One region of the Paraburkholderia largidicola genome, then DNA from elsewhere that is predicted to be linked to it. Evidence: riboswitches for the same ligand, from Rfam matches in the RefSeq annotation. Region 1 holds a riboswitch; the other holds the start of a gene.

Region 1 (4,419 bases):
GCGTGCGACTGCCTTTCCGGCGCGGCGCGTGATCCGTGGGCGGCGCTCACGCCGCCTTTTTTGGATCTGGCCTTCATTGCACCTTCAGGGGCGCGCACCTCGCCAACCCTTTTGCTCTCGCCCACGATCGGCAACCAATGGTTACACACTGTGCCTGCGACGCGTCATCGCGCGTTGCGGGCCGACCGTTGCTTCCCATACTTACCGGGATCAACCAGAAAGGAGAATTCCATGCAACGTATCGTTCGCGCGCTCGGTAGCTTCGCGCTAGTTTCTTCGCTCGCCGCATGCGTGGCCCCACCGTCGCGACAGCTTGCCGAGCCAGGTAACGCGCCGAATCCGCACGAACTGGCCGTGCACCGCCTCGAACAGGTCGACGGCCGCATCGACAATATGGGCCGGAATATCGACACGCGCGTGAGCCAGGGCCGTTATCCGCCGCCCGAAGGCGCCGCGCTGCATCACCGGCTCGATACGATCCGCCACGAAGCGCACGACATGGCCGGCCAGCACGGCGGCGGCCTCACGGGCGACGAGCAGCGCGTGCTGAATCAGGAACTGGATACGGCGTCGGCGGCCATCAACCGCTAGAGACGACAACCTTTCACTTCCAGTCATCGCCACATCGGCGCGTGGGCAGCATTGAAACGCCCATGCGCCCGCCTATGCCGTCACATCGCGGCGACCACACGCTCCCGCAACTGGGTGTAGACGGTCAGGTATTCGCCGCGCCCCGTCGCAACGGCCGATCGCTTCAGCGCGTCGAGCATCACCAGTTCTTGCGCGGCACGCGCTGAATTCGGGTAGACAAGCGGGAGCGCGATCGGGTTGAACGAGACCGTGCGCCACCCGTTCTGCGTGGCAAGTAGCAAAGAGATCAGTCGCTCGATGACGAACACCTTGACGGGCGTTTCGCTCAGGTTATGCCGCGTTCCTTCGTTCAGGGCGTGGCCAAGCGGGGAGCAATTGCTCTCTGCGATATTGAATATGATCTCTGCCTGACTGAACCAGTGCCGCCAGAAACGAGGCTTTGCAACAAAATAGTTGCAGTACACCGTGTTCGAAGAATCCATGATCAGCGTGCGGAGATCGACACCGGGCGTCAACAGCGATGCGATTTCCACGAACGACTCCCATGCGTTCGGATGCTCGGCTCTTCCCTGCAAGAAAACGTTGGGGAACAATGCGCCCGCATCGAAAAACGGCGAGAAGGAGACAATATCTGTCGATTCAGGCTGAGTCGCGAGGAACGCGTAGACATCGCTTGCCTCGAGATTCGTCTTCATCGCGAACTTGGGCGACAGAAATCCATAGAAAGCGTTGTCGTCCAGTTCGTTGCCGAGAAGAAAGTTCCGGATCGGCCAGTACTCACACCAGTCGGGCCGTTGACCCACGTTGTCGAGCGGAATAAAGCCCTTATCCAGAATGGCTCGGGTCGGCTCCGAGTAGAAGATCTGATAAATGTGCGCTTGGGTCATCGCTTGATGTCGAACTAATTGGGGACGCAAGTTGCCACCTTGTCAGAAGTATCCAACACGTCCTTCCTTGGTAATTGGTCAATCAATTGCCATGTTCGAGGTCAATTCGGTCGATAGCGCGTCCCTGTAGACGACCATATTTTTGAAATCATTGTCGCGTCCGCGGCCGCTACGCTTGCGTCCGCGCAGGCCCGGCGCCGCAATTTGACATCCCTCCGCCCCTCGCGTACATTCGCCGCACGCGTCGGGAGAGCGCGCCGTCCGCTGTCGTTTTCAGAACGCCCAGCAGCCAGCGCCGCCGAAGGGGCACACCCGCAAACTCTCAGGCAAAAGGACCGACCGCGTCGAAAAACCCGCTCGTCATCCGGTCATAGCGACCCCAAATTGACTGAGCGCCCGTTTTTCGCACTCTGGAGAGCGGCAGTAGCGCCGGTGCACTCAACCGCACGCGCAGGCTGCCCACCGAAGGGGCGCGCGCCAGCCCATCAGCACTCGCTGACGGCAGCGCAATCTCTCAGGTATCGAGGACAGAGGGGGCATGCAGTTATCGCTCGTTGGCCCGAGATGGGATCAGGCCGCGAGGGTTTCGCCGCATGGCCTTTCCTGTTTAGCGACGCCCCGAGGCCCCGATGACCGAACTCAAACACACCCCGCTCCACGCCACGCACCGTGCGCTCAATGCCCGCATGGTCGACTTCGGCGGGTGGGACATGCCCGTCAACTACGGCTCGCAGATCGAAGAGCATCGCGCCGTTCGTACGGACGCCGGCATGTTCGACGTCTCCCATATGTGCGTCGTCGATTTCACGGGCGAGCGCGTCCGCGCTTTCTTCGAGCGCGCGCTGGCGAACAACGTCGGCAAGCTGCAAGCCCCGGGCAAGGCGCTCTACTCCTGTCTGCTGAATCCCGAAGGCGGCGTGATCGACGATCTGATCGTCTATTACTTCGGCGAAGATCATTTCCGCGTCGTCGTGAATGCCGGTACGGCTGAGAAAGACGTCGCGTGGTTCAACAAGCTCAATGACGACAAAGGCTTCGGCCTGACCATCAAGCCGCGCCGCGACTACGCGATCGTCGCCGTGCAAGGCCCGAACGCGCGCGAAAAAGTCTGGGCGACCGTGCCGCACGCACGCGCCGCCAGCGAAGCCCTCAAGCCCTTCAACGCCGCGCGCGTCACCGATACGCCGTTTGGCGAACTCACCGTCGCGCGCACCGGCTACACGGGCGAAGACGGTTTCGAGATCATCGTTCCCGCCGATCACGTCGAAGCGCTGTGGAACGCGCTGCAGGCACAGGGCGTGCGCCCCGCCGGTCTCGGCGCGCGTGACACGCTGCGCCTCGAAGCCGGCATGAATCTGTACGGCCAGGACATGGACGACGACGTGTCGCCCCTCGACGCCGGTCTCGCATGGACGGTCGACCTGTCCGCGCCGCGCGATTTCATCGGCCGCGCAAAGCTGGAAGCGGACGGCTCGAAGTCGTCGTTCGTCGGCCTGATCCTGCACAAGGACAACGGCAAGGCGGCGGGCGTGCTGCGCGCGCACCAGAAGGTCGTCACGGCCGCTGGCGACGGCGAAATCACGAGCGGCACCTTCTCGCCGACCATGCAGGAATCGATTGCGTTTGCGCGCGTGCCGAAGGGCGTGCAGCCGGGCGATGTCGTCCACGTTCAGATCCGTGACAAGGCACTTCCCGCCAGCGTGGTTAAACTGCCATTCGTGCGCAACGGCAAAGTGCTCGTCGGCTGATCGGTCACTCGATGAGCGTCACGAGACAGACACCGGACAGACACGAAAGCGTCGCGTGCGACCCACCATTTAAACCAACCGAATTACCGCATAGGAGCATCCGATGAGCATCCCGGCCGATCTGAAATACACCGAATCGCACGAATGGGTCCGCACCGAGGCGGACGGCACGCTGACGGTCGGCATCACCGACCACGCGCAGGAAGCGCTCGGCGACATCGTCTTCTTCGAAGTGCAGCAACTGGGCCAGACCGTCTCGGCAGGCGATACCGTCGCCGTCATCGAATCGGTGAAGGCGGCTTCCGATATCTACGCGCCGGTTTCGGGCGAGATCATCGAAGCGAACCCGAACGTCGCCGATACGCCGGACGCCGTGAACAGCGCGCCGTACGACAACTGGCTGTTCAAGATCAAGCCGGCTGCGGGCGCATCGGAAGACCGTCTGATGGACGCCGCCGCCTACGGCAAGTCGATCGGCGAATAAGCCACTCACTCACGACAGGCGCGGCGTTCGCCACGACAGAAGAACGCCGCGCCAGCAGGAACATTCAATGAAGCTCGAACACCCGGATCGTCTGATGAACCGCACTCCTCTCTCGCTCGCCGCGCTCGAAGTGCATGACGCCTTCGCCGAACGGCATATCGGCCCGGATACGGCCGATCAGCAGTCGATGCTCGAAGCCCTCGGCTTCGCATCGCGCGCCGCGTTGATGGACGCGGTGATTCCGAAGACGATTCGCCGCCTGGACGCGCTGCCGCTCGGCCCCTTCGCCCAGCCGAAGAGCGAAGCCGAAGCGCTCGCCGCGCTGCGCGAACTCGCGGACAAGAACCAGGTGTTCCGCTCGTACATCGGTCAGGGCTACTACAACGCGCACACGCCCACCGTCATCCTGCGCAACGTGCTCGAAAATCCGGCGTGGTACACGGCTTACACGCCGTACCAGCCGGAAATCTCGCAAGGCCGCCTCGAAGCGCTGCTGAACTATCAGCAGATGATCGTCGACCTGACAGGCCTCGCGATCTCGAACGCGTCGCTGCTCGACGAATCGACGGCCGCCGCCGAAGCGATGACGCTGCTGCAACGCGTCGGCAAGCCGAAGTCGAACATTTTCTACGTGGCAGACGACGTGCTGCCGCAAACCATCGAAGTCGTGAAGACGCGCGCGAAGCCCGTCGGCATCGAAGTGAAGGTC
Region 2 (4,419 bases), on a different replicon from region 1:
CGGCCGTGTCCCGTTGTCGGTGCTAAGCAAACAACGCCTCGCTGCGCGTGCTTACCTTGGCAGCCAGGAACTCAAGCTGCTGCACATGACAGAGGCCGCGGCCTCGGTCGACAACGTCGAAGGCCGCGCGATGCTGATTCTATCGGGCAACTACGTGGGCTTTCTGCCGCCTCACTATGCGCAGCCCTGGGTCGACAGTGGACTATTGGCACGCATCGATCCCGAGCACTATGTGACGCATCTGGATTTTCAGATCATCACGCGCAAAGGCGCCGAATCGGCGCGAGTCGTGCAGGCGTTTAGCAACCAGCTGCGAGCGGCGGCCAGGAAAGTCAGCCGGACCGCACGCAGCAGCAAATAGCTAAACAGAACTTAGCGGGAAAGGTTTCGTTTGACTTTGCGTTGATGCATTACGCGGCCAATCGTATTCAGCAGCAGTTGCGCCGCCAGGATCGACGTCGAGCCCGAATGGTCGTAGTCCGGTGCGACTTCCACGAGGTCGATACCGATCACGTCACCCTGCTCGGCAAGACCAGCGAAGAGTTCGAGTCCTTCGTAGTACAGCAGGCCGCCGTGGCTCGGCGTGCCCGTGCCGGGCGCGATCGACGGATCGAAGCCGTCGATATCGATGGTCAGGTAATAACGGACGCCCTTCGGGATACGGTCCAGGACGCCCTGGATGCCGAGGCGTCTAAGGTCGCGCACCGAGATAATGTCCGAGCCCATCTCGCGTGCCTGGGCGTAGCCTTCGCGCGCAGTCGACGAGACATTGCGGATGCCGATTTGCGTCATGCCGGACACCACGCTTTTTTCCGCCGCGCGCCGCAGCGGATTACCGTGGCCATGGCGCACACCATGGCGCTCGTCGACGAAATCGAGGTGGGCGTCGATATGGACGATGTGAAACGGCTCCTGACCTTCGAACGCATTGATGCACGGAATGTTGATCGAATGATCGCCTCCCATCACCACCGGCAACGCCCCCGCCGCCAGGATCTTGCGCACGCCGTATTCGATGTTGGCGTGACTCTTCTCCGTATTGGTGTGCACCATGTCCGCATCACCGATATCGACAATGCGAACTTCGTTGGTGGGCAAGTACACGACGTCGTCTTCGAAGTCGTACGCGCCGCCGTGTCCGAATGAGAACAGCGTCGACGCGTCCCGGATCGAGCGCGGACCAAACCTTGCGCCCGCCCGCCACTGCGTGCCGCAGTCAAAAGGAGCGCCCATCACTGCGACATCCGCATCGATTTTGTCCCAGTCGAGACACAGCGGAGACTTCGCGAACGTGCAGATTCCAACAAAGGGCAAATTGAGCCGACCGGTTTCGTAGCTATTTTCAGACATGATATTGCACTCGTCCTGTTGATCGTTCAGATAGGTGCGGCGCACCAGGCGCCTTCTTCACGGCCGGAGCATCGTCCGTTGTGACGAGCCGGCTGTGCATCTGGAACTGAGTCTAGGCAAACAGATTCGACGGAAAAATGCCCAATATCAGAAACACACTTCGGGAGAATCCGAAGCATCCCGGACACCGCCTGATCGCGACGGGGCCGCCACGCACCGATCATGATGTTGAGTACCGTCTATTTGAAAAGACTTGCCGTCGTTTCTTTGAGGTAGTAGCCTTGCGCTGTTCTACAACGAAGCACGGGAGAGATCGTCCACCGCGACGACGCCGACGGAGCAACCGCCCCGGAAACTCTCAGGCAAAAGGACCGTGCAGCGAGAACATCTGGAGAGCGGCGCTTGCGCGCCCACCGAAGGGGAGCGATTACCGTAGCCGGTAATGGCGAAACTCTCAGGTACATGGACAGATGGGGCATTGACGCCGGTAAACATCGGCCGGCGATGCTCAACCAACACTGGACCATGTCATGTCCCATATTGCCATCATTGGCGCCGGAATTACGGGCGTCACCACTGCTTATGCCCTCGCCCGGCGCGGTTATCGCGTCACCGTTCTCGAACGTCATCGCTATGCGGCAATGGAAACGTCATTTGCCAACGGCGGTCAACTATCGGCCAGCAACGCCGAGGTCTGGAACAGCCGCTCCACAGTGCTGAAAGGCCTGCGGTGGATGTTCAACCGCGACGCGCCTCTCCTGATGAATCCGAAGCCGAGCTGGCACAAGTACAGCTGGATCGGCGAGTTCCTGCGCCAGATTCCGAACTATCGCAGCAACACGATCGAAACGGTGCGGCTAGCCATCGCTGCACGCGAGCACATGTTCTCTATCGCGGAGCGAGAGCACATCGATTTCGACCTCGAACGACGTGGCATCTTGCATTTCTATGCCACCCGCAAGGAGTTCGACGCCGCGACAAAGGTCAATGCATTGCTACGTGAAGGCGGTCTTGACCGGCGCCCGGTGACACCCGACGAAATCCGCGCCATCGAGCCGACGCTTCATGGGCAGTTTCACGGCGGCTTCTTCACCGAGTCGGATTCGACGGGCGACATTCACAAGTTCACGCGTGGACTTGCTGAAGCCTGCGTGCGTCTGGGTGTCGAGTTCCGCTACGACACGACCGTGCAGTCCATTTCCGAAGCCGCAGCGGGTGAATTGACGATTGCTTCCGTGCACGAAGGTCAGATTGATACGCAGAGCTTCGACCGCGTAGTGATCTGTGCGGGTGTCGGAAGTCGTGCGCTAGCCGCGTATGTGGGAGACCACGTGAACGTTTATCCGGTGAAGGGTTATTCGATCACCGTGTGCCTCGACGACACAGCAAGCCAGCACGCCGCGCCTTGGGTCAGCCTGCTCGACGACAACGCCAAGATCGTCACCAGCCGTCTCGGCGTCGATCGCTTCCGTGTTGCTGGAACGGCTGAGTTGAATGGCCTGAACCGTGACATCCGCTCGGATCGAATCCAGCCTCTCGTCAATTGGACACGCACGCATTTTCCGGACATGTCGACGGCGCGCGTCATTCCGTGGGCTGGGCTGCGCCCCATGCTGCCAGGCATGTTGCCCAAAGTGGGCCCCGGTCGTCGACGCAACGTTTTCTACAACACTGGACACGGGCATTTGGGTTGGACCCTCTCGGCAGCGACTGCGGAGGCCGTGGCGGAACTCGTGGCCGGTAGTCTGCCCAACTTGACGAGCGTGAAGCCCGCGAGAAAGCGGACGGGCCTGCCCGTCAACGTCTGATAAGCGTCTCCTGCCGACAGCATAGGCCCCGCGTCGCGCGGGGCCTCGATTGTTTTCAGAAGTACGATGATCATTCGAGACGCTGACGTCTGACCTCCTTCTCTTTGTATAGCGCGCCACTTCTGGTGACTGAACTGAGGCACAATAAACGCGGAAGTCACGCGCGACCGGCGATATCGCACCGCTTGCGTTGCGCCAATCGGATGCATGGAGACGCGCTATGGAGAATCTCCCGAGAAACTGGTCGACGCATGCTGCGTTGGCGCTCCTGCTGACTGGATGTGCCGCTGCCGGCGCGCCGCAAAGTGGGCCACATCTGAGCCCAACAGAGTGCCGTGACCTTGCCGCGCTTAAAAGCAACGCGCCTCCGACGAGAGCGCAACAACAAAGCGAGCTCTCGGCGCTGAGGAAAGCGGGCTACAACCCGTCACCATGGAACGACGACCCGAAATTCCCAGAGGATCTACACGCCGCGCAACGCCTCGTCGACCATTGGTTTCAAACGGAGTGCCAGCAGTCTCAACCCGGGTGAAGCTCCGGAGCCGCCAAGAATCTCCTCAGCCCCCGCGAGCAGCAACCGCGCGTCGTATTGCAGCGCAGCGATGTGCCGCCAACGACGCGGGGTCACCCACAAGGCACATTTACATCGGCGGTGCGACGCCGTCCTTTTCAACCACGACGAATTGCGCGCCGTAGCTCCCGCCGCTGGCCGGAGCCGCCACCACGAACACTTTCTTTCCCGCGATCAGATCAGCACGCGTGGCGGGCGCGAGCGTCACGACGGGCACGTTGGCCGGCACCGTGATCGAGTTGCTGCCGCCCTTGTACGAGAGTTTCAGGTCGCGTCCGCTGGTGCTCTCGACAACCGTGTCCACGTTCGCATTCGTCATCGAGCTGTTGGCGCCGAGGTCCCACGCATAGTGACCTTCGCCTGTGCCGCGCGCAGCATCGGGGAACACCAGCACTTCCTTCGCGGTCAACTTGCCGTCGGGACCGGGCGTGGCCGCTGCGCCGACATAGGAGCCCGGATTGATATCGGCGAGCTGGATCGCCTTCACGGCGCTGATCTTCGACGCGTCGCTCATGGCGATCGTCACGGTTTCGCCACTGCGGCGATGCACTGTCAGCGTATTGCCGGAGAACGACACGATGTCCCCACGGATACGCTCGGGCTTCGCCGAAGGAGATTGAGCGAACGATGCACTGGCAAGCGTGAGCGCGACGACGGAAGCAGCGAGCTTGAAACGAATGGACATAAGGA

The links. A riboswitch is a leader RNA that binds a small molecule or an ion and turns the genes downstream of it on or off. The one in region 1 is predicted to bind glycine.
Region 2: linked by a shared signal. The riboswitch ahead of PPGU16_RS26500 (D-amino acid dehydrogenase) and the one ahead of gcvT (glycine cleavage system aminomethyltransferase GcvT) in region 1 are both predicted to bind glycine.

What each region holds. Positions count from the first base shown of each region.
Region 1 covers NZ_AP023174.1:3,640,734-3,645,152, forward strand. Annotated here, with positions in the region: gene PPGU16_RS16235 (oxidoreductase) at 1-32, shown strand, start outside; gene PPGU16_RS16240 (hypothetical protein) at 232-591, shown strand; gene PPGU16_RS16245 (hypothetical protein) at 672-1,286, opposite strand; glycine riboswitch at 1,714-1,826, shown strand; glycine riboswitch at 1,879-2,019, shown strand; gene gcvT (glycine cleavage system aminomethyltransferase GcvT) at 2,108-3,226, shown strand; gene gcvH (glycine cleavage system protein GcvH) at 3,330-3,710, shown strand; gene gcvP (aminomethyl-transferring glycine dehydrogenase) at 3,778-4,419, shown strand, end outside.
Region 2 covers NZ_AP023175.1:2,202,961-2,207,379, reverse strand. Annotated here, with positions in the region: gene PPGU16_RS26510 (LysR family transcriptional regulator) at 1-361, shown strand, start outside; gene speB (agmatinase) at 373-1,350, opposite strand; glycine riboswitch at 1,645-1,734, shown strand; gene PPGU16_RS26500 (D-amino acid dehydrogenase) at 1,881-3,158, shown strand; gene PPGU16_RS26495 (DUF4148 domain-containing protein) at 3,379-3,690, shown strand; gene PPGU16_RS26490 (hypothetical protein) at 3,800-4,414, opposite strand.